3 regions of the Intestinimonas sp. HCP28S3_D6 genome follow, and region 3 is predicted to be linked to each of the others. Evidence: predicted binding sites of a transcription regulator. Region 3 holds the regulator's gene; each other region holds the start of a gene.

Region 1 (10,080 bases), on a different contig from region 3:
GGCCAAGTTCATCTGTTCCTTCTTCCGGAATCCCCGCCTCACCGACGCCGTCCACGACCTGCTCAAAAACCGGGACGGCCTGATGCTGGGCATCTGCAACGGCTTCCAGGCCCTCATCAAGCTGGGACTGGTGCCCTACGGCGAGATCCGCCCCTCCATGGACGACAAGTGCGCCACCCTCACCTTCAATGACATCGGCCGCCACCAGAGCCGGTACGTCACCACCCGGGTGGCCAGCGTCCGCTCCCCCTGGATGCTCAAGAGCCAGGTGGGCGACCTCCACGCCATCCCCATCTCCCACGGCGAGGGCAAGTTCGTGGCCCCCCAGCCCCTGCTGGACCGCCTCATCGCCAATGGCCAGGTGGCCACCCAGTATGTGGACCTCTCCGGCGAGCCCTCCATGGACATCTCCGCCAACCCCAACGGCTCTCTCTGCGCCATCGAGGGCATCTTCTCCCCCGACGGCCGGGTTTTTGGCAAGATGGGCCACTCCGAGCGCCGGGGCCAGTTCCTGGCCAAGAACATCCCCGGCGACAAGTTCCAGCCCATCTTCGAGAGCGGCGCCGCCTACTTCGCGTAAGGGGTATCGCCTATGGACACAGTACTTACCCCCTCTGAGGCCCTGAAGGCCCTGGAGGACTGCTATGACGCCCTTCTGGAGGAGCTGCCGGCAGCCAAGCAGTCGAAGAACCCCAAGGGCATCCTGGCCAGCATGTTCTCCGGCCACAGCTACCACCCCGGTCTGGACGCCTTGATGGCCCGCTATCTCCCCCTCCTGAACGGCCACGTGGAGGCCCTGGTCCTGGCCGTCCAGGCCCATCCCGGCCCCGAGGCCCAGGCTGCCGCCCTCCGGGGACTGGAGCGGCTCCTCTTTTACCCCAGGCCGGCCACCATGCCGGAGACCTACACCCTGCTGGCCCTGGAGGGCTGCGGCCTGCCCCTGGCCCCTCTCCTCTCCCCCGACGCCCGGCTGGATCTGAGTCAGCGGTACGGCAAGCAGACCCCGCCCCGGCAGATGATGCCCAACCAAAAAAAGCTGTGGAAGCTCCTTTCCACCCGCTGATCCCTCTGACCACACCACCGCATGAAAAGGCGGGCGCCCGGCCATGCTGGGCGCCCGCCTTTTGGATTGACAGGGCTGTGGGATGGGCGTATACTGGCCGTAGATTCCAAGATCTGTATTGAGAGGAAGTAGGAACAATGAAGCTTTGGCGTCACCTGGTGTCTCTGGGTCTGGCTGCCGCTCTGCTGGCCGGCTCAGCCGCCGCCGTGGACCCCCGCCGCGGACCCTATTTCTACGGAAACGCCCACTACCACGTAGACGGTCTCTCCTCCGAGATCGACGTGGGCAAGAGCTTTGCCCGGTCCGCCGGCATCCTGCTGGGGGACAGCAGCGGGGACATGCGGTGGATGGAGGAGCTCACCCGTGCGGAGGCCGCCACCATCCTCATCCGGCTCATGGGCCTGGAGGAGGAAGCCCAGGCCGCCGCCAATGCCCCCTCCCCCTTCACCGACGTGCCGGCGTGGACCAACGGCTATGTGAACCTGGCCTACGAAAAGGGCGTGGTCAACGGCATCGGAAACGGGCAGTTCGGCTCCCTGACACTGTGCGGCGCCCAAGAATTCACCCTCATGCTCTTCCGGCTGACCCATCTGACGGAGGGGACGGATTACAGCTGGCAGACCGCCATGGCCGACCTGGCCCAGGCCACCGCCGCCGTGGAGGACAACTCTGCACTCTACCAGTACTATCCCGCCTTCCCCTACGCCGCTGCCGGGGCCTACGTCCAGAAATATATTGAGCAGGAGAAGAGCCCCTTCACCCGTGAGGTGGCCGCCGAGATCCTCTACCTGATGCTGAGCATCGATGCCGGGGACAACCATGAGAGTCTGGGCGACATCCTGGCGGAGGAGTACGGCCTCTCCGACCTGCTGCTCTACGACTGCTCCGTCCGCCGGAGCGCGGGGGACCTGGCCCAGACCGTGACGGTGGACTTTTCCACCATCTTGCCTCGGGATTACGCCCTCCTCTACGCCATCCAGGACCCGGCCTTCTTTGAGCGCATCCGGGAGACGGCGGACACCAACAGCGGGTCCATCGACCCAGAGGTGGCCGCCCTGGCCCAGTCCCTCACCCAGGGGCTCACCAGTGACTACGACAAGACCGTGGCCGTCTCGGAGTGGATCGCCACCCACATCTTCTATGACACCGATCTCTATTACGCCCGCATAGACGGTCGTTACCAGGACCCCGCCAACGTGCTGAAGACCCGCACGGCGGTCTGTGAGGGGTATGCCTGGCTGACCTGCGACATGCTCACCTCCGTGGGGGTGGAGTGCTACTACCAGAGCTCCGACGCTTCCAACCACGCCTGGAACATAGTCTGTGCCGACGGGGACTGGATGGCCATTGACAATACCGGCAACGCCGGGCGGCTGGCCTTTACCAACGGCACCTACTACTACAAGCCCTTCGGCGGTTCCGACACCCCGGTGAGCAACTATCTGGAGCCCAACGTCTCCTGGGGCGAGCTGGAGAAGAGCCAGTATTTTGATCCCCCCATGGATGCTTTCTTCCTCTACGACCTCCACGCCATCGACCGGGACCCGGCGGTCTGGGAGCTCTATCTGGCCCCCGACCGCTTCTGGGACCCCACCTGGACCGGCGACTGACCGTCCCCATAGAAGAACAGAGCCTCCCCCGGCGCAGTGCGCCGGGGGAGGCTTTTTTGTGTCCGGTCAGTGGGCTGCCCCCCCTCACCCCATGAGCCAGAAGAGGGTGGTATGGGAGACCGACATGCCCAGCTTCCGCTGGAGGGCGAGGGAGGCCTCGTTCCCGTCGATGACCTGGCCGAAGGGGATCTGCCCCCGCTCCAGGGCCAGGTTGATGGCCGCCCGCTGGAGGATCTCCCCCAGGCCCCGGCGGCGGTAGGCGGGCAGCACCTCCAGCATGCCGATGCTCCCCTCGTCGTGGAAGCCCACGAAGCCGGCGGGCTGCCCCTCCACAAAGACGCCGATGATACCACGGTCCGCCGCCCGCTCCATGTAGGCCGGGCCGCCGAAGTCGTGGCTGTAATGGGCGCTGAGCCAGGGCGCCCAGGACCGGTCCAGCAGCCGCAATTCCCCGTTGAAGGCAGGGACGGGCAGGGGGTCTTTGCCCAGATAGGCCGCCGACCAGCAGATCTCCTGCTCCGGCAGTCCGAACCTAGCCCGAGCCAGGTCAAAATACGCCATATCATGGCCCACAAAGAGGTCGCACCCCGCCGGCACCCGGTCCAAAAAGGCCTCTACCGCCTCCGGCTCCGCCGCCAGCATCCAGGCCCCGCAGCCCGTGTCGTGGAGGAGGACGCCCCCCTCCTCTGCGATCAGCACATCGGCGCTGCCCCGGCGGAGGACCTCCAGAAGATTGGCGTGGAGGACGCTGTCCCGCTCCAGCCAGGCCCGAGCCCGTTCCATCTGCTCCATCGTCACTTCTCCTCCTCCGCCAGGGGCAGCCGGATCACAAAGCTGGTCCGCCTGCCGTCACTCTCGGCCCGGATGGTGCCGCCGTGGCGCTCCACGATCTCCCGGGCAATGGCCAGCCCCAGCCCTGCCCCGCCGGTGCGGGTGGACCGGGCCTGGTCCAGCCGGTAGAATTTTTGAAAGATGTTGGTGAGCTCCTGCTCCGGGATCTCCAGGCCCTGGTTTCGAATGGCGATCTCGGCCCAGCCCTCCCGCTGTGCCGCCTGGATTTCCACCTCGCCGCCGGGGGCGCTGTAGCTCACCGCGTTGCGGAGCACGTTGTCAAAGACCCGGGCCAGCTTGTCGGCGTCTCCCCGCACCGTGAGCCGGGGGGCGATGTCGCACTGACAGGTCAGGTCCTTCTCGGCAAAGGCGGGGTAGAACTCGTCGGAGAGCTGCTCCAGCAGCAGGGAGAGCTGGATGAGCTCCCCCTTCTCCCCCAAAGTGGCGAAGTCCATGCGGGTGATGTCGAAGAACTCCCCGATGAGCTCCCCCAGCCGGTTGGCCTTGTCCAGGGCGATGGCGGTATACTTGGCCCGCTGCTCCGCCGTGAGGCCGGGGTCGTCGTGGAGGAGGTTCAGATACCCCAGCACCGAGGTGAGGGGCGTCTTCAGGTCGTGGGCCAGGAAGGCCACCAGGTCCTGCCGCCGCTGCTCCGCCTCCTTGGTCTGGGCACGGCCGGCGGCCAAACTGCTCTGGATGGCCCGCAGGTCCCGCTCCAGGGGGGCGAGCTCCTTGGGCAAGGACACCGGCTCCCCCGTCTCATTCACCACCTGGTGGACGGTGGCGCCGATCTGGTCCAGCCACCGGGTGACCTTCCCCAGCACCACATAAAAGGCCGCCAGCAGATAGACCGCTCCCAGGCCGGCCACCCAGTAGAGCCAGCCATCCCGGAAGATATGCTGGTACATGCCCTGGGCGGCCTCCTCCTCCAGGCCGAACAGGTCCAGGCACAGCCGCTCCGTTCCCTGGGCCATGGCCTGGCCCCACAGGCTGTCGGCCACTTGCCACAGGACCACCGTCACGGCCAAAGCTCCCAAAGCCCCCGCCGCCGCCAGCAGCAGCAGCTTTCCCTTCAGCCGGTCATACCGCCTGTCCATATCATCCCGCCTTTCCCAGTGGTGTCCCCATTATACCCGCTGCCGTCCACCACCGCAAGCCCGGTCCCATGGACCGGACTTTTCCGCTCCTCCCTGGTGCTTCTTTCCGGTTGACGGTCCCCCCTTTCCGTGCTATCATAATAGTACAAATGTTCGATTACGGAGGGACCCCTATGGAGCTCCTGGACAAGCTGACCATCCTGGCTGACGCCGCCAAATACGACGCCGCCTGCACCTCCAGCGGCGTGGGCCGGGGCGGGCGGGGCGGCCTGGGCTCCACCCTGCCGGCGGGGTGCTGCCACTCCTTTTCCGCCGACGGCCGGTGCATCTCCCTCTTGAAGGTCCTCATGACCAACCGCTGCCGGTACGACTGCGCCTACTGCGTCAACCGCCGCTCCAACGACGTGCCCCGGGCCACCTTTACCCCCCAGGAGCTGTGCGAGCTCACTCTGGGCTTCTACCGCCGGAACTACATCGAGGGGCTCTTCCTCTCCTCCGCCGTCCTCCGGGACCCGGACTACACCACCGAGCGGATGATCGCCGTCCTCTCCCTGCTGCGGGAGGGGTACGGCTTTCAGGGCTACATCCACGCCAAGGCCATCCCCGGGGCCGACCCCCTCCTCACCCGGCGGCTGGGCCTGCTGTGCGACCGGCTGAGTATCAACATCGAGCTGCCCAGCCAGCGCAGTCTGGCCCTGCTGGCCCCCGACAAGACCAAGGAGGCCATTCTGGCCCCCATGGAGCAGATCCGGGACGGCATCGCCGTCTCCAGACAGGAGCTGGCCCGGTACCGCCACGCCCCGAAATTCGCCCCGGCGGGCCAGTCCACCCAGATGATCGTGGGGGCCACCCCGGAGACCGACCTCCAGATCCTGCGGCTGAGCCAGGGGCTCTACCGGCGCTACCGGCTCAAGCGGGTCTTTTACTCGGCCTACATGCCGGTGTCCGACAGCAAGCTCCTCCCCGCCCGGCAGGGGTTCCGGCCGCCCCTTTTGCGGGAGCATCGGCTCTACCAGGCCGACTGGCTGCTGCGGTTCTACCACTTTGACGCCGGGGAGCTGCTGGATGAGGCCCACCCCCACTTCGACCCCCGGCTGGACCCCAAGTGCTGCTGGGCCCTCCGCCACCCGGAGTTTTTCCCCGTGGACGTAAACCGGGCCGACTACGAGGCCCTCCTCCGGGTGCCCGGCATGGGGGTGACCTCCGCCCGGCGGGTCCTGGCCGCCCGCCGGGTGGGCCCTCTCACCTTCGAGGGGCTCAAGACCCTGGGGGTGGTCCTCAAGCGGGCCCAGTACTTCCTCACCTGCTCCGGCCGCGCCGTCCCCGGCGCCGCCCGGCTCCAGCCCGAGGACCTCTTCTTCCGCCTGGCCGACCCCCTCCCCGGAGGCGGCGCCAAGGTGCTACCCGGTCAGCTCTCCCTCTTCTCCCCCACCATCTGAAAGGAGGATCTTCATGCCTCTGTCCCAGCGCCCCCAGTTTGTCTACCTCTACGACGGCACCTTCGCCGGCTTCCTCACCTGCGTCTTTGAGAGCTACGCCAAAGACGAGGAGCCCGCCTGCTTCTCCCTCTTCAACGACCCACGTACCTCCCTGTGGCCGGAGCGGGCAGTGGAGACCGACCGGGAGAAGGCGGAGCGGGTGTACCGCTCCCTGAGCCGCCGGGTCTCCCCGGAGGTCCAGCGGTGGGTCCGCCACGGCTTCCTCACCTGCGCCCCGGAGAAGGAGCGGCGGCTCTACGACTTCATCCGCCTGGCCTACCGGGCGGGTCCCGCCGTGGTCCGTGACCTGACCGACCCCCGGGTGGCCCCCCTCCACACCGCCCTTCTCCACCTGTGGAAGGAGGCCCACCTCTTCCAGGGCTTCGTCCGCTTCTCCGACCAGGGGGGCGTCCTCTGCGGCCAGATCACCCCCAAAAACCGGGTTCTTCCCCTGCTGCGGCCCCACTTCTGCGCCCGGTTCTCCCGGGAACGGCTTCTCCTCTACGACCGCACCCACAAGGAGGCCCTCCTTTACCAGCCCCGGCAGTGGGCCATCCTCCCCCTGGAGGAGTTTCACCTGGAGGGCCCCGGTGAAGAGGAACAGGACTACCGGCAGCTGTGGCGGCGGTTCTATGACACCATCGCCATCCGGGAGCGGGAGAACCCCCGGTGCCGCATGACCCACATGCCCAAGCGGTACTGGGACGACATGACCGAATTTCAGACCGAGGCGGCAGCCCCCGGCACGGCCCTGGCAAGGACATAGGCCCGCGGGCGGCCACAGGTCGCCCCTACGAAGCCGGCACAGAGGTTGGCGTAGGGGCCCCCTTTGGTCGCCCGCAAAGGTATCCGGCACAAAAAACGCCCGCCCTTCCTCACGGAAGGGCGGGCGTTGTGCTTATGTCAGGGGATCACGCGGCGAAACTCAGGCGTAGAGCTCCTGCAGCTTGACCAGGTGCTCGTAACGGGCCTTGGCCAGCTCCTCGTTCTCCTTGAAGAGCTTCTCGGCGCGGTCGGGGAAGGCGCGGGTCAGAGCGGAGTAACGGGCCTCGTTCATCAGGAACTCCTGATAGCCGCCAGCGGGGGCCTTGGAGTCCAGAGTGAAGGGGCTCTTGCCCTCGGCCTTCAGAGCGGGGTTGAACCGGAACAGGTTCCAGTAGCCGCACTCCACAGCCTTCTTCATCTCGCTCTGGCAGTTGGTCATGCCGCCCTTGATGCTGTGCATCTCACAGGGGGCGTAGCCGATGATGAGGGAGGGGCCGTGATAGCTCTCAGCCTCGTTGATGGCCTTCAGGGTCTGAGCGGGGTTGGCGCCCATGGCCACCTGGGCCACGTACACATAGCCGTAGCTCATGGCGATCTCGGCCAGGGACTTCTTGGGCATGGTCTTACCAGCAGCCGCGAACTGGGCGACAGCGCCCACGTTGGTGGCCTTGGAAGCCTGTCCGCCGGTGTTGGAGTACACCTCGGTATCGAAGACCATGACGTTCACGTCCTCACCGGAGGCCAGGACGTGATCCAGGCCGCCGAAGCCGATGTCGTAGGCCCAGCCGTCGCCGCCGAAGATCCAGATGGACTTCTTGGCCAGGAACTCCTTGTGAGCCAGAATCTCGCGGGCCAGCTTGCAGGCGTCGCAGCCGCAGTCGCCGTTCTCGGCCATGACGGCCTCCAGAGCGGCCACATACTTCTTGGTGGCCTCGGCGTTGGCGGTACCGTCAGCCATGGTGTCCAGCCAGGCCTGACCGGCGGTCTTGATGCTCTCGTCGGTGTAGTCGATGGCCAGCAGAGCCTTGGTCTGCTCGGTCAGACGGTCGCGGAGGGCCTTCTGGCCATAGTAGAAGCCCAGGCCGTGCTCGGCGTTATCCTCGAACAGGGAGTTGGCCCAAGCGGGACCGTGGCCGGCCTTGTTGACGGTGTAGGGAGAGGTAGCGGCAGGACCGCCCCAGATGGAGGAGCAGCCGGTGGCGTTGGAGATGTACATCCGGTCGCCGCAGACCTGGGTGATCAGGCGGGCATAGCTGGTCTCGGCGCAGCCGGCGCAGGAGCCGGAGAACTCCAGCAGGGGCTGGTTGAACTGGCTGCCCTTGACGCTGGTGGTGTCGGCCATGTCGGCCTTGTCGGCCACCTTGGCCACCATGTAATCGAACACGGCCTGCTGATCGGCCTGGGACTCCTGGGGAACCATCTCCAGAGCCTTGACGGGGCAGACGCCCACGCAGACGCCGCAGCCCATGCAGTCCAGGGGGCTCACAGCGATGGAGAACTTGTAGACGCCCTTGCCCTTGCCGGCCTTCACGTCCACGATCTTGGCGGCGGCGGGGGCGTTCTTGGCCTCCTCCTCGGTCAGAGCGTAAGGACGGATGGTGGCGTGGGGGCAGACGTAGGAGCACTGGTTGCACTGGATGCACTTGGCGGAATCCCAAGTGGGCACGTTCACGGCAACGCCGCGCTTCTCATAGGCAGCAGCGCCCTGCTCAAAGGTACCGTCGGCGTGGCCCTCGGCGAAGGCGGAAACAGGCAGGCTGTCGCCGTCCATGCGGCCCACGGGCTCCATGATGTCCTGGACCATCTTCACGGTGGCAGGACGGCCCTCCAGGTGCTCCTCCTTCTTCTCGTCCACGGCGGTGGCCCAGGAGGCGGGCACGGTGAACTTCTTGAAGGCGGTGGCGCCCATGTCGATGGCCTTGTGGTTCATATCCACCACGTCCTGGCCCTTCTTCAGGTAGGAGTGGGTGGCAGCGTCCTTCATGTAGCCGATGGCCTCAGCCTCGGGCATCACCTTGGCCAGCTTGAAGAAAGCGGACTGCAGGATGGTGTTGGTACGCTTGCCCATGCCGATCTTGGCGGCCAGGTCGATGGCGTCGATGGTGTAGACCTGGATGTTGTGCTCGGCGATGTAGCGCTTGGCCACGGCGGGCATGTGCTTGTCCAGCTCCTCATCGCTCCACTGACAGTTGATGAGGAAGGTACCGCCGTCCTTCACGTCGCGGACCATGGGGAAGCCCTTGATGATGTAGGCGGGCACGTGGCAGGCCACGAAGTCAGCCTTGTTGATGTAGTAGGGGCTGCGGATGGGCTTGTCGCCGAAGCGCAGGTGGCTGATGGTCACGCCGCCGGTCTTCTTGGAGTCGTACTGGAAGTAAGCCTGGACGTACTTGTCGGTGTGGTCGCCGATGATCTTGATGGAGTTCTTGTTGGCGCCCACGGTGCCGTCGCCGCCCAGACCCCAGAACTTGCACTCGATGGTTCCCTCAGCAGCGGTGTTGGGGCAGTCGTGCTCAGGCAGGGACAGGTTGGTGACATCGTCCACGATGCCGATGGTAAACTGGTGCTTGGGGGCGTCCTTGGCCAGCTCCTCGTAGACAGCGAACACGCTCTTGGGCGGGGTGTCCTTGGAGCCCAGACCGTAACGGCCGCCGATGATGGTGGCCTGACGGCCGGCGTTGGCGAAGGCGGTCACCACATCCAGGTAGAGAGGCTCGCCCTGGCTGCCGGGCTCCTTGGTGCGGTCCAGCACGGCGATCTTCTTGGCGGTGGCGGGGATAGCGGCCAGCATCTTGTCGGCGCGGAAGGGGCGGTACAGACGGACCTTCAGCAGGCCCACCTTCTCGCCGTGCGCGTTGAGGTAGTCGATGACCTCCTCGGCCACGTCGCAGATGGAGCCCATGGCGATGATGACGCGGTCGGCGTCGGCGGCGCCATAGTAGTTGAAGAGCTGATAGTCGGTGCCCAGCTTCTCATTGACCTTGCCCATGTACTTCTCCACGATCTCGGGAACCGCCTCGTAGTACTTGTTGGCGGCCTCGCGGTGCTGGAAGAAGATATCGCCGTTCTCGTGAGAACCGCGCATGGTGGGGTGCTCGGGGTTGAGGGCGCGGGCGCGGAAGGCCTTGACGGCGTCCATGTCCACCATGTCCTTCAGGTCATCGTAGTCCCAGATCTCGATCTTCTGGATCTCGTGGGAGGTACGGAAACCGTCGAAGAAGTTCAGGAAGGGGACG
Region 2 (10,080 bases), on a different contig from region 3:
GAGCCCGGTCGGTGAGGTCGGCGGGGATCACCTCCACCTTCACCGGCAGCTCATCCGCCAGCGCCCGCAGGCGGTCGGCCCGCCGGGCCGTCAGGATGAGGTCGTACCCCCGCTCCGCCAGTACCTTTGCGATTTCCCGCCCGATGCCCGAGCTGGCGCCTGTCACCAATGCCTTCATGGAGCCATCTCCCTTTTCGTTTTTCTCTAGTTTACCACGTCCCGCTCCGTTGGCATACCCCTTTTTTCTGCACCCCCAGCAGCTCTCTCAAGGAGATGCCCTGGGCGGACAGAGCTGCCAGATAGATCAGGGCGCCGAAGGCAAGGCAGACCATCCCACTCCCGCCCTTGGAGAACCCCCAGTCCTGGAGGACGCGGAAGAGGAGATTGACGTCCAGGCCCATGAGGAGGGCAGCCAGACCGGGGGCAGTGAGCCAGCGGAAGAACTCCGGCCGGAGCCCGGCCGCCCGGCACAGAGAGACCAGGTTGAGGCCCACCCCCAGCAGCTCACTGACCAGGGCGGCGGCCACATAGCCCTTAAGCCCCACTCCCGGGATGCCAACCGTGAGGGCGGTGAGCCCCAGTTCCACCGCCCCGGCGATGAGGGCGTTGCGGGCAGCGGCAGCCTGCCGCCCCACCCCGTTGAGGGAGCAGGCCAGGACGGAGCGGTAGCAGGAGAGGGCCACCGACACCGCCAGCGGGGGCAGATAGGCCCCGGCGGCGGTCTCCCGGAAGAGGAGGACGGCCAGGTCGGGGCCCAGCACCGCCAGCAGGGCCATGGCGGGGAGCATGAGCACCGAGGTGGCCAGCATGGCGCCGCTGACCCGCCGGCGCACCTCCTCCCACCGGCCCAGGGCGGCGGCCTGGGAGAGTCTGGGCATAAGGACCAGCCCCAGGGCGGAGATGAAGGCGGTGGGCAGGCCCAGCATGGGCAGGGACATGCCGAACATGACGCCGAAGGCAGAGACGGCCTGGGAGACCTCCATCCCCCCCGCTACCAGCTTCTGGGGGATGAGGACGGCGCAGGCTGAGCCCATCAGGTTGCCCAGCAGGGCGGTGAGGGCCACCGGCAGGGCCACCTTGGCGATCCGCCGGTCCAGGACCTTCCTTGGCTCCCTTGCTCCGCCGCCCCGCCGCTGCCGGTGCCACAGGGTGGTGAGGGTACAGGCGGAGAACACCTCACAGATCACCATGCCCGCCACGATGAGGCCCACCGTCCGCTCCGGGTTCTGAGGCAGGAAGAGGAGGAGGAGCCCCAGCACAGCGGTGGTGCGGACCACCTGCTCCAGCACCTCGGAGAAGGCGGGGGGCCGCACCAGACCGGCGCCGTAGAAGGCGTGCTTGTGGAGGTTTTCCACACCGGTGAGGAGAACGCAGGGGGGCAGCAGCAGCAGGCCCAATCGGGTCCGGGCATCCCCAAGGATATAGACCGAGATGGGGTCGGAGAAGAGGATGAGGGCCAGGGTGGGAAGGGCCAGCAGGCAGACCAGGAGCACCAGGCAGCGCCTCAAAACCTGCTCCGCCGCCGTCTCCCGGCCCAGGGCCCGGTATTGGGCGGTGAGGTTGGCCACCGCCGCCGTGAGGCCGATGGCGGTCACGGAGAGGAGCACAGAAAAGACCGGCATCACCAGCTGATAGAGCCCCATGACCTCCGCCCCCACCAGCCGGGAGAGAAGGATGCGGTAGAGAAAGCCCAGGAGCTGATTCACAAGGCCGGTGGCGGTGAGGAGCAGGGTGCCGTACCGCACCGACGCGGAGTCCCACTTCAAGGGAACACCTCCCTTCCCGGAGAGTATATTCCACAGCCTGTGGAAACTTGCCTGGCCCTTCGCCATTGTCAAGGGAACCCGAATGATGTATAATAATGTCCGCTGAATAAACCGAACATCGGTTTATTCAGCCGGCGGTAGCCGCGTAATTCCATAAAAACGGCGTATGGAGCCATTTTTATGGAATTCAGACATTGTTGCAATGCGTTTTTTCTCCTGCGATTCAGCGCAGGAGAAAGGATACTGACCAGACCGCCCGGGCCGCCGCCCAGGGCGCAAAACATGGGAAAGGGTGCCATCACATGTCCATGACCTACAAAGAGGAATTTATCACCTTCATGGTGCGCTCCGGCGTGCTCACCTTCGGCGACTTCACCACCAAGTCCGGCCGCAAGACCCCCTACTTTATCAACACCGGCAACTACAAGACCGGCGCCCAAGCCGCCAAGCTGGGCGACTACTACGCCGCCTGCATCCAGCAGAACCTGCCCGACGGCGTCACCTGCCTCTTTGGGCCCGCCTACAAGGGCATCCCCCTGGCCGTCTCCGCCGCCGCCTCCCTCTACCGCAACTACGGCCGGGACCTCCCCTACTGCTTCAACCGTAAGGAGGCCAAGGACCACGGCGAGGGCGGCTCCATGGTGGGCTACAAGCCCCAGGACGGCGACAACGTGGTCATCGTGGAGGACGTGGTCACCGCCGGTACCGCCGTCCGGGAGTCCATCGAGCTCTTCAAGCAAGTGGCCAAGGTGAACATGAAGGCCCTCATTGTCTCCGTGGACCGGATGGAGCGGGGCACCCGGGACTGCTCCACCCTGGACGAGCTGCGCCAGGACCACGGCATCGCCGTCTACCCCATCGTCACCGTGCGGGAGATCATCGCCTTCCTCCACAACCGGGAGATCGGCGGCAAGGTCTACATCGACGACGAGATGAAGGCGAAGATGGAAGCTTATCTGGAGCAGTACGGCCCCAAGGCGTAATCAGGCATCCACATCAGGGCGGCCCTCAGCCCCCGCCGCGGCGGGTCCGGCGGAGGTCCGCTTCTCAACTGTGCGGGAAAGGAGGAACGGCGTCATGGGACTCCACGACGGCCACCGCAAGCGGCTCAAAGAGCAGTTTCTCAACCACGGCGACGGCTTCCATGACCACCAGCTTTTGGAGCTGCTGCTGTGCTACGCCATTCCCCAGGGGGATGTGAACGGCCTGGCCCACCGGTTGCTGGACCGGTTCGGCTCCCTGGCCGGGGTGCTGGACGCCCGCCCCGAAGCCCTGACCCAGGTCCCCGGCGTGGGAGAACACACCGCCGTCCTCCTCAAGCTCATCCCCGTGCTCTCCGGCCGTTACCAGGCCGACCGGGCCGACATGGGCACTATCCTGGACTCCACCCAGGCCGCCGGACAGTACCTGCGGCCCTATTTTTCCCAGGGTGCCCGGTACGAAATGGCGTATCTGGTGTGCCTGGATGGGAAATATAAGGTATTGGGCTGCCACAAGCTGGGCGAGGGCACGGTGAACGCCGCCGAGATCACCCCCAGAAAGATGGTGGAAATTGTGCTGGCCCACAACGCCACCGCTGCCATTCTGGCCCACAATCATCTCTCCGGTCTGGCCCTCCCCTCCAACGCCGACCTCATGACCACCCAACAGCTCCGCGCCATCCTCCGGAGCGTGGATGTAGAGCTGCTGGACCACCTCATCTTTACCGATGACGACATGGTCTCCCTGAAGGACAGCGGATTCTTTTCCGAGTGAGGAAAAGCCTTCCTTTTGCTATTGCAATAGAACAAATGTTTTGTTAGAATGTTGGTGCATCGGGCGCTGCGGGCGCCCAGATCCATGCGAGGAGGTCTTTGACGATGCCCGATTTTGAAGTTGTCTCCCCCTATTCCCCTGCCGGAGATCAGCCTGAGGCCATCGCCGCCCTGGCCGCCGGCATCGAAAACGGCCTCTCCGAGCAGACCCTGCTGGGCGTTACCGGCTCGGGCAAGACCTTCACCATGGCCAAGGTCATCGAGGCCGTCCAGAAGCCCACCCTGGTGCTGGCCCACAACAAGACCCTGGCCGCCCAGCTGTGCGCCGAGTTCAAGGAGTTTTTCCCCAAAAACGCGGTGGAGTACTTCGTCTCCTACTACGACTACTACCAGCCCGAGGCTTATATCCCCCACACCGACACCTATATCGAAAAGGACTCGGCCACCAACGACGAGATCGACCGGCTGCGGCTCTCCGCCACCGCCTCCCTCATGGAGCGCCGGGACGTGATCGTGGTCTCCTCCGTCTCCTGCATCTACGGCCTGGGCGAGCCCGACGACTACGCCAAGATGATGGTCCCCCTCCGGGTGGGCACCGAGTTCCCCCGGGACGAGCTTTTGAAGCGCCTTATCGAGATCCGCTATGAGCGCAACGACATCGCCTTTGAGCGCAACATGTTCCGGGTCCGGGGGGACACGGTGGAGGTGTGGCCGGCCTACTACAAGGACACCGCCATCCGGGTGGAGTATTTTGGGGACGAGATCGACCGCATCAGCGAGATCAACGTGGTCACCGGCACCCCCGTCCGACGGCTGGAGCACATCCCCATCTTCCCCGCCAGCCACTATATCACCCCCAAGGAGAAGATGGACAAGGCCATCAAGGAAATCTACAAGGAGCTGGAGGAGCGGGTGGCCTGGTTCCAGGAGCGGGACATGCTGGTGGAGGCCCAGCGCATCAAGCAGCGGACCATGTACGACATCGAGATGATGCAGGAGCTGGGCTACTGCTCCGGCATCGAGAACTACTCCCGGCCCATCGCCGGCCGGCCCGCCGGCTCCGCCCCCATGACCCTCATGGACTACTTCCCAAAGGATTTCCTCATGTTCATCGACGAGTCCCACGTCACCCTCCCCCAGGTCCGGGCCATGTACAACGGCGACCGGGCCCGAAAGACCACCTTGGTGGATTACGGCTTCCGTCTGCCCTCGGCTTTTGATAACCGCCCGTTGAAATTCGAGGAATTTGAACAGAGAGTAAATCAAGTTGTCTACGTTTCGGCCACTCCGGGCGAGTATGAAAAGACCCGCTCGGGCCAGATTGTGGAGCAGGTCATCCGCCCCACCGGCCTGCTGGACCCCAAAATCGACGTGCGCCCGGTGGAGGGCCAGATCGACGACCTCATTGGGGAGATCAACCAGCGGGTGGAGCGCAAGGAGCGGGTGCTGGTCACTACCCTGACCAAGAAAATGGCAGAGGACCTGACCGCCTACCTGAAAAACGCCGGCATCAAGGTGCAGTACATGCACCACGACATCGACACCATCGAGCGTCAGGAGATCATCCGGGACCTGCGCCTGGGCACCTACGACGTGCTGGTGGGCATTAACCTGCTGCGTGAGGGTCTGGACCTCCCCGAGGTGAGCCTGGTGGCCATCCTGGATGCCGACAAGGAGGGCTTCCTCCGGTCGGAGACCTCCCTCATTCAGACCATCGGTCGGGCCGCCCGGAACGCCGACGGTCTGGTCATCATGTACGCCGACAAGATGACCCCCTCCATGATGGCCGCCATCGGCGAGACCGAGCGCCGCCGGAAGAAGCAGGACGCCTTCAACCAGGCCCACGGCATTGTCCCCAAGACCATCATCAAGTCGGTACGGGACGTCATCGAGCTCTCCGCCGGCGAGGAGGAGAGCGAACAGCTTCTGCGCAACAAGACCAAGCTCTCCAAAAAGGAGCGGGACGCCGCCATCGAAAAGCTGGAGAAGGAGATGAAGGAGGCCAGCAAACGGCTGGAATTCGAATACGCCGCCGTCCTCCGCGACCGTATCATCGAACTCAGAGGCAAGTAATGGCCTCCTTCATCTCCTTTGGGGCCCCGCAAAGCGGGGCGGCGCTTGCGCCGCACAAGCGTTTTGCCCCAGGCAAAACCTTGGCGCAGGGCGAATTCACTTCGCCGAGCATGTGAAATCACTCCCGGGGTCCCCCGCGCGGCACTGCCGTGCGGGGCGAGGAAGGAGGCATCCAAGCGTTTGGAGTTCGAATACGCCGCCGTCCTCCGCGACCGTATCATCGAATTGAGGGGCAAGTAATGGGTGGGAGAGAGGTGATCCTATGGGACGGCTCCACAGGCTGCCAAACTATGATTATGGACAAGAAGGCTGCTATTTTATCACTTTCTGCACCAAAAGGAGATCCACTGTATTGTCTCGGATTGTGGGGCGCGCCAAGGTCGTCGGGCCCCACACAACAGGTTCCGCGCATGATCACCGCCCTCAAGCGCTTCACCAATCAGGACATGAAAAACGACCTCTGGCAGGACGGCTTCCACGACCACATCATCCGCAACTAGGCCGACTATCTGCGGATCTGGGCATATATCGACCAAAACCCGGCCAAATGGGGGAGGACTGCTACTATGAGGAGGGTATCCTATGAAGAAGGTAAAAATCACGGTGCTGAAAACCGAATTTTATCCTGAACTGGCCGAGCGCTATCTCACCGAGGGCCGTGAGGCGGGTCCCTGCCCCTTCCAGAAGGTCGGAGATGTGTTCTACTACGAGGGCGGCGCGGAGAAGCCGGAGGGCCTGTGCCCCTGGGCCTGGATCGACCTCTACCGCGGCATCTCCACCCTGGCCAACGGCCCTCTTGTCAACGATTGGTACTCCCATGAGGACCGGCGTATCCTCTGCTGCACCGACGGCGTCCGCCCGGTGATCTACGAGCTGGCTCTCCTGGACGAGGACGTCTCCCTGTAAATACCGGAAACCCATCTGGAAAGGATCTGATACCATGTGGATCTGGTTCGCCCTGCTCTCGGCGGTCTTTGCCGCCCTGACCTCCATCCTGGCCAAGATCGGCATTGAAGGGGTGGACAGCACCCTGGCCACCGCCATCCGCACCGCGGTGGTGCTGGTCATGGCCTGGGGCATCGTCTTTCTCACCGGAAAGCAGCACGGCATCGCCGACATCGGCCCCCGGAGCTGGCTCTTCCTGGCCCTCTCCGGCCTGGCCACCGGCGCCTCCTGGCTCTTTTACTACCGCGCCCTCCAGCTGGGCGAGGCCAGCAAGGTGGCCCCCATCGACAAGCTCAGCGTGGTGCTCACCATGATTCTGGCCTTCGTCATCCTCCACGAGACTATCACCGTAAAAGGCATCATCGGCGGTGCCCTCATCGCCGCGGGCACCCTGATCCTCATTTTGTAACACCCAAAGGAGATCGACACACCTATGCTCGACCATATTTACGTCAAGGGCGCCCGCGCCAACAACCTCAAAAACATCGACGTCACCATCCCCCGGGACAAGCTGGTGGTGCTCACCGGCCTGTCCGGCAGCGGCAAGTCCTCCCTGGCCTTCGACACCATCTACGCCGAGGGCCAGCGGCGGTATGTGGAGTCCCTCTCCTCCTACGCCCGGATGTTTTTGGGCCAGATGGAAAAGCCCGATGTGGATTACATCGACGGCCTCTCCCCCGCCATCTCCATCGACCAGAAGACCACCTCCAAAAACCCCCGGTCCACCGTGGGTACCGTCACCGAGATCTACGACTACCTCCGCCTCCTATGGGCCCGGGTGGGCACCCCCCACTGCCCCAAGTGCGGCAAGGAGATCAAGCAGCAGACCATCGACCAGATCATCGACCAGGTGATGGCCCTCCCCGAGGCCACCCGCATCCAGGTCATGGCCCCCGTCATCCGGGGCAAGAAGGGCGAGCACCAGAAGATCTTCGAGGACGCCCGGCGCTCCGGCTACGTCCGGGTCCGGGCCGACGGCTCCATCTACGACCTCACCGAGGAGATCAAACTGGACAAGAACAAGAAGCACAACATTGAGGTGGTGGTGGACCGGCTGGTCATCCGCGCCGACATCGCCCGGCGGCTCACCGACTCGGTGGAGACGGCCTCCAACCTCTCCGGCGGGTTGGTCCTCATCAACATCGTGGGGGAGGACCGGGACATCCTTTTCTCCCAGAACTACGCCTGCGAGGACTGCGGCATCTCCATCGAGGAGCTCTCCCCCCGGATGTTCTCCTTCAACAACCCCTTCGGCGCCTGCCCCACCTGCACCGGCCTGGGCTCCCAGCTGAAGGTGGACGTAGACCTCATCATCCCCAACAAGGACCTCTCCATCCTGGAGGGGGCCATCACCGCCAGCGGTTGGAACAACGTGAAGGGGGACTCCATCTCCCGGATGTACTTCGAGGCCCTGGCCAAGCAATACAAGTTCAAGCTCACCACCCCGGTGAAGGACCTGCCCCCCGAGGTGCTGGACGTGATCCTCTACGGCACCAAGGGGGAAAAGCTCAAGCTCACCTATGAGCGGGAGAACGGCCAGGGCACCCTGATGCAGGCCTTCGAGGGCGTGGTCAACAACCTGGAACGCCGCTACCGGGAGACCCAGTCCGACGCCATGCGCCGGGACCTGGAGGACTGCATGAGCCAGCGCCCCTGCCCCGACTGCGGCGGCAAGCGGCTCCGAAAGGAGGCCCTGGCCGTTACTGTGGGCGGCATCAACATCGACGACTTCTGCCGCAAGTCGGTGACCGAGGCCCTGGCCTTCATCGACGGCCTCACCCTCAGCGAACAGAAAATGCGCATCGCCGAGCGCATCCTGAAGGAGATCAAAAACCGCCTGGGCTTCCTCCAGTCGGTGGGCCTCCAGTACCTGACCCTGAGCCGGGCCGCCGCCACCCTCTCCGGCGGCGAGAGCCAGCGCATCCGCCTGGCCACCCAGATCGGCTCCTCCCTCATGGGGGTCCTCTATATCCTGGACGAGCCCTCCATCGGCCTCCACCAGCGGGACAACGACATGCTGCTGGACACCATGAAGCACCTGCGGGACCTGGGCAACACCCTGCTGGTGGTGGAGCACGACGAGGACACCATGCGCGCCGCCGACTATATCGTGGACATCGGCCCCGGCGCCGGCGTCCACGGGGGGCAGGTGGTGGCCTGCGGCACCGCCGAGGAGATCATGAACACCCCCGGTTCCATCACCGGCGACTACCTCTCCGGGCGGAAGAAGGTGCCCGTCCCTGACCACCGCCGGGCGGGCAACGGCCACTTCCTCACCATCCGGGGGGCGGCGGAGAACAACCTCCGCAACGTGGACGTGTCCATCCCCCTGGGGACCTTCACCTGCGTCACCGGCGTCTCCGGCAGCGGCAAGTCCTCCCTGGTCAACGAAATCCTCTACAAGCGGCTGGCTGCCGACCTGAACCGGGCCAAGACCCGCCCCGGTAAGCACGCCGGCATCGAGGGGGAGGAATTTCTGGACAAGGTCATCGACATCGACCAGTCCCCCATCGGCCGCACCCCCCGGTCCAACCCGGCCACCTACACCGGTCTCTTCAACGACATCCGGGACCTCTTCGCCTCCACCCCCGACGCCAAGGCCCGGGGCTACGGGCCGGGCCGGTTCTCCTTCAACGTCCGGGGCGGACGGTGCGAGGCCTGCTCCGGCGACGGCCTCATCAAGATCGAGATGCACTTCCTCCCTGACATCTACGTCCCCTGCGAGGTGTGTAAGGGCAAGCGGTACAACCGGGAGACCCTGGAGGTCCGTTACAAGGGCAAGAACATCTACGAGGTGCTGGACATGACGGTGGAGGAGGCCCTTCCCTTCTTTGAGAACCTCCCCCGGCTCTACAACAAGATCAAGACCCTCCAGGAGGTGGGCCTGGGCTACGTGAAGCTGGGCCAGCCCTCCACTGAGCTCTCCGGCGGCGAGGCCCAGCGGGTCAAGCTGGCCACCGAGCTGGCCAAGCGCTCCACCGGCCAGACCATCTATATCCTGGACGAGCCCACCACCGGCCTCCACACCGCCGACGTCCACAAGCTCATCGAGGTGCTCCAGAAGCTGGTGGAGGTGGGCAACACCGTGGTGGTCATCGAGCACAATCTGGACGTCATCAAGACGGCCGACCACATCATCGACCTGGGCCCCGAGGGGGGCGACGGCGGCGGCACCATCGTGGCCACCGGTACCCCCGAAGAGGTGGCGCAGTGCGCCGCCTCCTACACCGGCCACTACCTTAAAGGGGTGCTGGAGCGGGGTTAATTGCCCCCTTTGGGCCAAAAGCTCTCCGACAGGCCCAGCCCCGTCCGCAGGCCCAGCACAAAGGCCTGGAGGGAGAAAAACTCCCGGCTCTTATCGAAGTTCACCCGCTCCTCCGGGTCCAGATTGCCGTCCATGAGGGAGAGGTCCAGCTCGTAGCCGCTCCCCAGGACGTGCTCCTCCTGGTAGGGATAGATATAGCGGGCATAGAGCCACGGTAAAAATCGATCCAAAATACCACTTCCTATGTCGTATATTATATACGTCTTTTAATGTCGTG
Region 3 (10,080 bases):
AGCCTTCCCCTGGGGGGTCTGACTGTCCGGTGGACAGTCAGGGCAAATCATAATATCTTCCTCGGCCCGTGCTGTCGCCGCAGGCGACTGATGGGAGGAAAGGCTGGTTGATGTCCGGCGTATCCCCTCATCCGGCGGCTGACGCCGCCACCTTCCCCTCAGGGGAAGGCTATGCACCACCCACGCCGCAGCAACGGCAATCCCAGGCAGCGCCACCACGTCCCGACACCCACCCGCGCAGGCGGCGAAAAAATTGTGGATAGGACCACGGCTTTTCCCTGTTCCACCGGCGGAGTCACCTGTGGACGGTGCCGGTGCTCTATGGGGGCGTAAAGACGGGCCGCCGGATTCCTATTTGGAGCCACTCAACCCACACGGGAGCCCCTTTTTCTTTGGATTCCAAAAACCGTTCTTTTTCCAGCAGGGAAGCGAAACGGGTTTTGAGCCGTCTCTCCCGTCCTTCTGCGTAGCAGAAAGATAAAGAAACGAGATGTTAAGCCACGCCGCAAGGCTCCCCCTTAAGGAAGAAGTCATTTCTTCTGACGATCCACCGGACAGTCAGCCCCCCAAGGGAAGTGACTATCAGCCGCCTGAAAACAAAAAAAGACCTTCCGTGGGGAAGGTCTTTTTTCATGTTCAGTGTTCCGCCCGGTCGGTGCGGAAGAGGGCGCCCAAAAACTTTACCATGAGGGGGAAGTAGGTGCCGATAAAGACCAGGGTGGAGAAGAGGGCAAAGGCGGGCTTTTTCTTCCGTGGGATGGCCAGGCCCAGCAGGGTCCCCAGGGACAGCAGGCACAGCTTCAATGCGGCCACGTCCTCCAGGTCCAGCTCCCGGACCATGAGGCGGCCGGCGGCGATCCACTTTTTCACCATCAGAGACACTCCTTTCCCGATTCCAGCGCCAGCAGGGCGCCCTTGAGGTCCAGCCCCCCGGCGTAGCCGGTGAGGGCACCGTTCTTTCCCACCACCCGGTGGCAGGGGATGAAAATGGGCAGAGGGTTCACATGGTTGGCCTGACCCACCGCCCGGACGGCCTTGGGCCCTCCCACAGCGGCGGCAATCTCGCCGTAGGTGCGGGTCTCCCCGTAGGGGATGGCCCGCAAGGCAGCCCACACCGAGCGCTGAAAGTCCGTCCCCGCCGGGTCCAGAGGCAGGTCAAAGGCCCGCCGTGCCCCGGAAAAATATTCCTGCAGCTCTTCTCGGGCGGCCCGGAGCAGAGGGGTCTCCTCCCCCCTTCCCCCACGGTCCGGCAGGGTGCCGGGGAGCCAGAGCCGGGTGAGGGCGGCCTCCCCCGCCAGGGCCATGGGCCCGAAGGGGGTCTCGAAGCGGAGCCAGGCCATCAGTCATACCGACGGATGACGGCCACCACCTTGCCCAGGAGCTGGGCGCCGTCGCCGTCGATGGGCTCATACTCCGGGTTTTCCGGCATGAGCCAGACGTGGCCGTCTCTTCTGCGGAGGGTTTTGACGGTGGCCTCATCCTCGAAAAGGGCCACCACGATATCGCCGTTGCGGAAGGACTCCTGCTGGTGGACCACCACGTAGTCCCCGGGCAGGATGCCGGCGTAGAGCATGGACTCGCCCCGGACCCGGAGGGCGAAGTGCTCCCCGGAGAGGCGGCCGGTGTCGAAGGTGAGGTAGTCCTCGATGTTCTCCTGGGCCAGGATGGGGGCGCCGGCGGCCACGTCGCCCACCACGGGGACCTGGTTTTTGGGGGGCTCGGGGGTGCGGCGGCGCTCCGGGGCGGGAAAGCCCCCCGCCACAGTGATGGCCCGGGTCTTGCCCTCGGCCTTGGTAATGATGCCGGCCTCCTCCAGGCCCTTGAGGTGAAAGTGGACGGTGGAGGGGGATTTCAGGCCCACATACTCGCCGATCTCACGCACAGAGGGGGGATAGCCGTGGTCCTGCTGAAAGGAGACGATGAACTGGTAGATCTGCCGCTGTTTCTCCGTCAGACCCTTCATGGGCGGTCCCTCCTTTTTTGTAGGTAAGGTTATGTTATCATAGCATGCACAAAAAGTCAAACAAGCGTTCTAAGATATTTGGCAGGCAGCGTTCACAGAAAATTCATTGACAATACAACAGTTAGGGTCTATTCTATGTAAGCATGCTAAAGATAAACCGGCTAACTAATTTGGAGGTGGGGATGTGTGCCAGAGTAGAGCGGACAGCGATTTGCCGGGCATCACCTTCCAGGCGGTGGCCCGGGCCCGGAAGCAGCTCATGCTGGCGGAGCTGGCGGGGCGGGGCCTGGGAGACCTGGGCAATCCGCTGCTGCTGTTTTTGCTGAAGGACCGGGAGGGGCAGGTCTCCTCCCAGAAGGTGCTCTCCGACGCGCTGCGGGTGTCGCCGGCGTCGGTGGCGGTGTCCCTCAAGTCGCTGGAACGGGGCGGCTATGTGGAGAAGCTGCCCGGTGAGGCCGACCAGCGGCGAAAGATGGTGCGGCTCACCGACAAGGGACGAGAGGCGCTGGAGACCTGCTTTTCGATCTTCCAGGAGGTGGACCGGCAGATGCTGGACGGCTTCACCCCGGAGGAGATGGAGCAGGTCCGGGCCTTCCAGCTGCGGATGCTGCACAACCTGAGAGAATCTCTGCCTACGGAAAGGATGGACTGTTCATGCTGAAAAAACTCTTTCCCTATATGGGGGGGTATAAGCGCCTTGCGCTCATCACTCCCCTGCTGATGATCCTGGAGGTGGCCTGTGAGCTGGCCCTGCCCCGGTTCATGGCCAACATCGTGGATGTGGGCATCGTCCAGGACGACCTCAACTATATTCTGAAGATGGGCGGCATCATGCTGGTGCTGGCCCTGTGCAGTATGACCTGCGGTATGCTGGGCGCCAAGTTCGCCGCCATCGTGGGTCAGGGCTTCGGCGCCAACCTGCGCCGGGGCATCTACAACAAGGTCCAGGACTTCTCCTTCGCCGACATCGACCGGTTCTCCTCGGCCTCCCTCATCACCCGCATCACCAACGACGTCAACGCCATCCAGATGATGGTGACCATGGCCCTGCGGATGCTGGTCCGGGCGCCGGTGATGCTGGTGGCGGCCCTGGCGGTGGCCATCAGCATCAACGCCGAGCTGGCGGTGGTCATGCTGGTGACCATCCCCCTGCTGGTCATCGCCATCGGCATCCTGATGAGCATGTGCAACCGGCTCTTCCAGATCCTCCAGAAGCGCATCGACGCCCTCAACGGCACCATCCAGGAGAACCTGGTGGCCATCCGGGTGGTGAAGGCCTTCGTCCGGGAGGGCTATGAAAAGACCAAGTTCAAACACTCCAACGACGCCCTCACCAAGGCCACCATCAACGTGGATATGCGGGTCATCGCCATGATCCCCATCATGATGATGGCCATGAACGGCGCCACCGCCGCGGTCCTGTACCTGGGCGGCGGCCAGGTCATCGGCGGCGAGATGCTCATCGGCGACCTCTCCTCCTTCATCACCTACATTTTCCAGATCCTCATGAGCGTCATGATGCTGGGTATGAGCTTCCTCCAGCTCTCCCGGTCCATCGCCTGCGCCCGCCGTATCAACGAGGTGCTGGAGACGGAGCCCTCCATCGAGGACGGTCCCCTCACCCCCGCTGAGCTCCCCGAGGCCAAGGGCCGGGTGGAGTTCCAGAACGTGGACTTCAAGTACGACGCCGGCGGCACCGGTGAGAACGTGCTCAGCGGCATCGACCTCACCATCCGGCCCGGCGAGTTCATCGCCGTGGTGGGCGGCACCGGCACCGGCAAATCCTCCCTGGTCAATCTGATCCCCCGGTTCTACGACGTGTCCGGCGGCGCGGTGCTGCTGGACGGGGTGGACGTGCGGGACTACCCCCTGGAGGAGCTCCGCAAGCGCATCGGCATGGTGCTCCAGAACAACGTCCTCTTTACCGGCACCATCCGGGAAAACCTCCTGTGGGGCCGGGCCGACGCCACCGAGGAGGAGATGATCCAGGCCGCCAAGAACGCCCAGGCCTATGACTTCGTCATGGCCTTCCCCGACGGCTTCGACACCCAGATGGCCCAGGGCGGCACCAACGTCTCCGGCGGCCAGAAGCAGCGGCTGTGTATCGCCCGGGCCATGCTCCGCCACCCGGCGGTCCTCATCCTGGACGACTCCACCTCCGCCGTGGACACCGCCACCGACGCCAAGATCCGCCAGTCCTTCAAGGAGAACCTGGCGGGCACCACCGTCATCATCATCGCCCAGCGGATCTCCTCCGTCATGTCCGCCGACCGCATCCTGGTGCTGGACGACGGCAAGATCGCCGACATGGGCACCCATGACGAGCTCATGGCCCGGTGCGGCATCTATCAGGAGATCTACCAGTCTCAGCAGGAAGGGGTGCAGGAATAATGGCCCAGCAGAATCAGCACAACATGCCCGGCCCCGGCGGCCGGGGCGCCCGGGGCGGCTTCCAGAAGCCCAAGAACCTGGGCAAGACCATCGCCCGGCTCATGGGCTACCTGGCCCAGAAGAAGTGGCCCCTCCTGATCGTTCTGGTCTGCCTCCTGGGGTCGGTCTTTACCAACATCGCCGGCTCCAGCTTCATCAACCTGGTCATCATCAACAACATCGCCGGGGGCGTCTACACCTCCCCCGCCGGCCTGGCCGCCGACGTGGCCAAGCTCCTGGTCATCTACGCCGTGGGCTGGGTGTGCACCTATGCCCAGTCGGGCATCATGGTCCAGCTGGCCCAGCGGGGCACCAACCGCATGCGCAAGGAGCTCTTTGACCACCTCCAGACCCTGCCCCTCTCCTACTTCGACCAGCACCCCCACGGCGAGCTCATGAGCCGCTTCACCAACGACGCCGACAACGTCCAGCTGGCCCTGGAGCAGAGCGTGGTCTCCCTCTTCTCCAGCGTCCTGATGTTCGTGGGCATCGTGGTGGTCATGCTCACGGTGAGCCCCCTCCTCTTCCTGGTGTCGGTGTTCACCCTGGGCGCCACCTTCCTGGTGTTCAAGATGTTCGGCGGCCGGTCCCGGCGCTACTACCAGAAGCAGCAGGCCGACCTGGGCGCCGTCAACGGCAACATCCAGGAGACCATCGAGGGGCTGAAGGTGGTCAAGGCCTTCACCCACGAGGAGGCGGCCAAGGACCTCTTCAACTCCCTCAACGAGAGCTACCGCTCCTCCGCCACGGCGGCCAACTTCTACTCCACCGCCATCATGCCCATCGCCATGAACATCATGAACGTGGGCTACGCCCTCACCGCCGCCTTCGGTGGCGTCCTGTCCATCGTCATGGGCCTGCCCCTGGGCTCCTTCACCCTCTACCTCAACTACTGCCGCCAGGTGGGCCAGCCCATGAACCAGATCTCCCAGCAGCTCACCACCATCCTCTCCGCCCTGGCCGGCGCCGAGCGGATTTTTGAGTGCATGGATGAGAAGAGCGAGGTGGACGAGGGCTTCGTCACCCTGGTGCCTGTGGTCCGGGACGAGCAGGGCCGCATGGTACCCGCCGCCGCCGGCGCCCACGTCCACGACTGGGCCTGGAAGGTACCCGACAACAACCGCTTCGTCCTCACCCGTGCGGTGAAGGACGAGAACGACCAGCTGGTGGAGTGCCCCGAGGGCACTGAGGGCGCCATGTGGGCCTGGAAATACCCCAATGAGGGCGACCCGGCGTTTGGCCTCCACCGCATCCGGGGCGACGTCCAGCGGGAGGAGGGCTACGTCCTGGCCCAGCTCACCGGCGCAGTGCGGCTGAGCCACGTGGACTTCTCCTACGTCCCCGGCAAGCAGATCCTTCACGACGTGACGGTGTTCGCCAACCCCGGCCAGAAGATCGCCTTCGTGGGCTCCACCGGCGCGGGCAAGACCACCATCACCAACCTGGTCAACCGGTTCTATGAGATCCAGGACGGCGTCATCACCTATGGCGGCATCGACGTGAAGGCCATCAAAAAGGACGACCTGCGCCGCTCTCTGGGCGCGGTGCTCCAGGATACCCACCTCTTCACCGGCACCGTCATGGACAACATCCGCTACGGCCGTCTGGAGGCCAGCGATGACGACTGCATCGAGGCCGCCAAGATCGCCGGGGCCGACTCCTTCATCCGGCGTCTGCCCCAGGGCTACCAGACCATGGTCACCGGGGATGGCGCCAACCTGTCCCAGGGCCAGCGGCAGCTGCTGGGCATCGCCCGGGCCGCCGTGGCCGACCCGCCGGTGATGATCCTGGACGAGGCCACCTCCTCCATCGACACCCGCACCGAGCGCATCATTCAGAAGGGCATGGACGCCCTCATGGAGGGCCGGACCGTCTTCGTCATCGCCCACCGGCTGAGCACGGTGCGCAACTCCAACGCCATCATGGTGCTGGAGGGCGGGCGCATCATCGAGCGGGGCGACCACGACGACCTCATCGCCCAGAAGGGCCGGTATTATCAGCTCTACACCGGCGGCGCCGAGCTGGAGTAACAGGAATGAAAAACCTTCCCCTTTCCAGGGGGTAGGGGCGGCTATCAGCCGCCCGCCGCGGCAGCATGGTATCCCCTTTGTGTGGGGCGCGACGACCCCGGCGCGCCAAACCACCCACGATTCTCTCTTGCTTATGGGGTTACGGCCTCCGGCGGGCCCCTTTCTGAATGACCAGAAAGGGGCGAAAGAGTCAGTCAAGGAGGGGGATTTCGATTTCCCCCTCCTTGACAATCCACCCCTTGAAACGACCAAGCAGAGGGGGGCTGCGGCCCCCCTATTGGAAGTACCCCCCGGAGCTCTTCTATTGCTATGCTGTCTGCACCGTCGGCTTACTTCGTAACGCCGCCGGTGCCCGGTGCACAGAGGGTAACCCGATTTCCAAAACGCAAAAAGGAGCCGTCCCTGCATAGCAGGGGCGGATCCTTTTGTGTGTTTAGTCCTCCCAGAGGGTGACTACGGTGCCGGTGGCCAGATAGTGGAGGCGGTCCCCCAGAATGGGGACCAGGAGGTCAAAGGCGGGACGGCCGGTGCAGTGGCCGGTCCAGATCTCCCGGACGTCCAGGGCCAGCAGCCGCTCCCCTAGGGCCTGGGCCTTTTCGGGCCGGACGCCCAAGGTGGTGGCGCCGCCGGAGCCCATGAGGTGGAAGCCGCCGAAGAAGGCCCGGACCGATTTCCCGGGGAAGGCGGCCTTCACCTCCTCTACCACCGTGTCTGCCCCGGCGTGGGAACAGCTGCTGAACACGGCCAGCTCCTCCCCGTGGACCACCACCATGGTCTGCTCGTGGGCGAAGTCGTCGGGATGGAGGCCGTCGGGCCCCTGGCGGTACATGGCCACCTTTTCCCCCCGCTTCTCCAGGCCGGGGGTGGTGTGGGGCAGGAGCCACACCCCGGGGTGGATCTCCGTTGGGTCTGTGATGAAGCGGAGCCGCTCCCGCTGCTCCCGCAGGGCCGTGGGCACCCCCAGATACTTCCGCTCCCCGTCCTTGCGGACCTGCCAGCTCTCCTCCACCGCCTGGGGCCGCAGGTAGAGGGGGGCATGGCCGTTGCAGGCGAAGAAGGCGGGAAAGCCGCCGGAGTGGTCATAGTGGCCGTGGGAGAGGACGGCGGCGTCGGCTTTGGACAGGTCCACCCCCAGACCGGGGGCGTTTTCCAGCCCGGCGGCGGAGGCCCCGGCGTCCAGCAGGCAGCGCCACCCGTTCTGCTCGATGAAAAGGGACAGGCCGTGCTCACAGCGCAGGTAGGCGTCGGGGGTGGTATTTTCAATCAGCGCAGTGACTTTCATCCCAAAGCACTCCTTTCACGGGGGGAGGACCATGATCCGGCGCCCCCTCATCCGGTCGCTTTCCGCCCGGCAATTGCTTCGTCACCGGGCACAGGGGTTCGATTCCCTTCAGCACCCAAAGGATTAAAGATCAAAGTTCTTTTTGGTCCTTTTTTTTCAAGAAAAAGGACAAGAAAAAGAATCAGGACTTTTTCTTCAGCTTGGTCTTGTTGCCCTTCTCGTCCATGACGTAGGTGTTGTCCAGGTGGGCGGTGAGGCTGGCGCGGATGGCGGCCCGGTACTCGGCCCGCAGGCCCTCCCGCTCGGCCTCCTCCTCCAGGGTGAGGCCGTCGGCCTTGGCCTTCCGGGCCAGCTCGTTGATGCGGTCGATCTTGTGCTGCTCCATGGGGCAGTCCTCCTTTATAAATAGCGTTCCATGACGATCATGATGCGGCCCTTCTTGGAGGTGCCGGACACCTCCGTGAGCACGCACTTGCCCAGACCCCGGCAGCTGAGCACGTCTCCGGCCTCCACTACCCGGTCGGGCTTGTCGCACTCCCGGCCGTTGAGGGTGAGCTTCCCCGACGAAATGAGGGAGGCCATCTTGCTCCGGGAGAGGGAGAAGCCGGTGGCGGCCACGGCGTCCAGCCGCAGGGCGGCCACCGTGTCCCGGATGGTCTTGGTCTTCTGCTCCAGGGGCTGGAGCTCGGCCAGGGGGCAGGCCGTCACCTTCACCCTGGCCCGGCCCACCTGGTCTAATTGGGTGAGGAGCACGTGCTCCACCTCCCGCAGCAGGAGGACCTGACAGACCCCCTCCCCCACCAGCAGGTCGCCGATCTTCTCCCGGGTGAGGCCCAGGCCCAGAATGGCCCCCAGGTAGTCCCGGTGGGTCAATTTTTCGCCCCCGGAGGGGGTGAGGGTGAGGGCGGTGATGGGGGCATCCTCGCTGGCGGTGAAGTCCTCCGGCTCCATCCAGTCGGGCAGGAAGGCCACCAGCTTCCGCTCGGCCTTCTCCCAGCCGCCCCAGAAGAGGTGGGCCGGGTGGCCGCAGGCGGCGATGAGCCGCTCCGCCGCCTCCTGCTGGGCCAGGGTGAGGAAGAAGGTGTGGGCGGGGACGGAGCGGTTTTGGGTGAACTCCAGCTTGTCCATCACCCGGGCCAGCACCAGCCGTTCGTCGGCGTCGGCGGAGAGCCTGGTGAGGAGCTCCGTCTTATTCATCGGCCTTCACCACGTCGGCAAAGGAGCCGCCGATGAGGCCAACCAGGGCGTCGGGGGAGAGCTCTACCTGGCGGCCGATCTTGCCGGCGCTCACCAGGATGGCGGCGTGGTCCTGGGCGGTGGCGTCCACCACCGTCTTGAACCGCTTCTTCATGCCGATGGGGGAGCAGCCGCCCCGGACGTAGCCGGTGAGGGGGGTGAGCTCCTTGACGTGGATCATTTCGATGGACTTCTCCCTCACGGTCTTGGCCGCCTTTTTGAGGTCCAGCTCGGCCAGGACGGGCACCACAAAGACGTAGTTGGCCTTGGAGGCCCCCCGGGTCACCAGGGTTTTGTAGACCTCCCCCGGGTCCCGGCCGATGAGGGCGGCCACGGTGGCGCCGTCCACCGCCTCCCCCTCGTTGTGGGGGTAGCTGTGGGGGGTATAGGGGATCTTCTTCTGGTCTAAAACGCGCATGACGTTGGTCTTTTCTTCTGACATAGGAATGCTCCTTTGCTGTTAAAGGGTAATATTTTGATTGGAAATCACATTGAGTATAGAATTGGGGGCGTCTGGAGACGGGGGAGACGGTTCAAAACCCGTTTCTTTTTCCCTGCTGGAAAAAGAACGGTTTTTGGAATCCAAAGAAAAAGGGGGTTCCAAGGGGGTTGAGTGGCTCCAAATAGGAATCCGGCGGCCCGGCTTTACGCCCCCATTGTGCACCGGCACCGTCCACAGGTGACTCCGCCGGTGGAACAGGGAAAAGCCGTGGTCCTATCCACAATTTTTTCGCCGCCTGCGTGAGTGGGTGTCGGAACGTGGTGGCGCTGACTGGTATTACCTTTGTTGCGACGCAGCGTCGTTTGACGGGCACCGGCGGCGTTACGGAGTAAGCCGACGGTGCAAATAATGTGGAAAATAGAAGAGCCCCAGGGGGTACATCCAATAGGGGGGCCGCAGCCCCCCTGTGTTTGGTCGTTTCAAGGGGTGAATTGTCAAGGAGGGGGAAATCGAAATCCCCCTCCTTGACTGACTCTTTCGCCCCTTTCTGGTCATTCAGAAAGGGGCCCGCCGGAGGCCGTTCCTCCATCAGAGTGGGATTAAGGCTGCCTGCCCGGTCCGGCTCACGAAACGGACTGCTGTGCCCGCCAAAGGGCGGCATACTCGCCGTTCTTGTCCATGAGCTCCTGATGGGTAC

Evidence for each region. Region 3 encodes LexA, which represses DNA repair genes until DNA is damaged. Its sites were predicted from a motif close to CNAACANNTGTTNG; they were not measured.
Region 1: ACTNBK_RS04460 (putative DNA modification/repair radical SAM protein) is a predicted target of LexA. The motif match lies at 4,744-4,757, and genes of this name have one in related genera.
Region 2: uvrB (excinuclease ABC subunit UvrB) is a predicted target of LexA. The motif match lies at 3,550-3,563, and genes of this name have one in related genera.

Annotation. Positions count from the first base shown of each region.
Region 1 covers NZ_JBQHTM010000008.1:28,506-38,585, forward strand. Annotated here, with positions in the region: gene ACTNBK_RS04435 (phosphoribosylformylglycinamidine synthase) at 1-580, shown strand, start outside; gene ACTNBK_RS04440 (hypothetical protein) at 593-1,063, shown strand; gene ACTNBK_RS04445 (transglutaminase domain-containing protein) at 1,201-2,673, shown strand; gene ACTNBK_RS04450 (GNAT family N-acetyltransferase) at 2,758-3,465, opposite strand; gene ACTNBK_RS04455 (sensor histidine kinase) at 3,468-4,601, opposite strand; gene ACTNBK_RS04460 (putative DNA modification/repair radical SAM protein) at 4,775-6,040, shown strand; gene ACTNBK_RS04465 (TIGR03915 family putative DNA repair protein) at 6,054-6,845, shown strand; gene nifJ (pyruvate:ferredoxin (flavodoxin) oxidoreductase) at 7,005-10,080, opposite strand, start outside.
Region 2 covers NZ_JBQHTM010000043.1:20,184-30,263, forward strand. Annotated here, with positions in the region: gene ACTNBK_RS13220 (SDR family NAD(P)-dependent oxidoreductase) at 1-178, opposite strand, end outside; gene ACTNBK_RS13225 (oligosaccharide flippase family protein) at 210-1,766, opposite strand; gene pyrE (orotate phosphoribosyltransferase) at 2,075-2,749, shown strand; gene ACTNBK_RS13235 (JAB domain-containing protein) at 2,844-3,521, shown strand; gene uvrB (excinuclease ABC subunit UvrB) at 3,626-5,593, shown strand; gene ACTNBK_RS13245 (UvrB/UvrC motif-containing protein) at 5,657-5,833, shown strand; gene ACTNBK_RS13250 (TIGR04076 family protein) at 6,176-6,499, shown strand; gene ACTNBK_RS13255 (EamA family transporter) at 6,534-6,947, shown strand; gene uvrA (excinuclease ABC subunit UvrA) at 6,972-9,803, shown strand; gene ACTNBK_RS13265 (hypothetical protein) at 9,800-10,033, opposite strand.
Region 3 covers NZ_JBQHTM010000044.1:20,331-30,410, reverse strand. Annotated here, with positions in the region: gene ACTNBK_RS13405 (permease of phosphate ABC transporter) at 637-873, opposite strand; gene ACTNBK_RS13400 (methylated-DNA--[protein]-cysteine S-methyltransferase) at 873-1,340, opposite strand; gene lexA (transcriptional repressor LexA) at 1,340-1,963, opposite strand; gene ACTNBK_RS13390 (MarR family winged helix-turn-helix transcriptional regulator) at 2,148-2,624, shown strand; gene ACTNBK_RS13385 (ABC transporter ATP-binding protein) at 2,618-4,354, shown strand; gene ACTNBK_RS13380 (ABC transporter ATP-binding protein) at 4,354-6,423, shown strand; gene ACTNBK_RS13375 (MBL fold metallo-hydrolase) at 6,857-7,705, opposite strand; gene ACTNBK_RS13370 (DUF896 domain-containing protein) at 7,887-8,090, opposite strand; gene ACTNBK_RS13365 (RNA-binding protein) at 8,105-8,902, opposite strand; gene ybaK (Cys-tRNA(Pro) deacylase) at 8,895-9,383, opposite strand; gene ACTNBK_RS13355 (ABC transporter ATP-binding protein) at 10,007-10,080, opposite strand, start outside.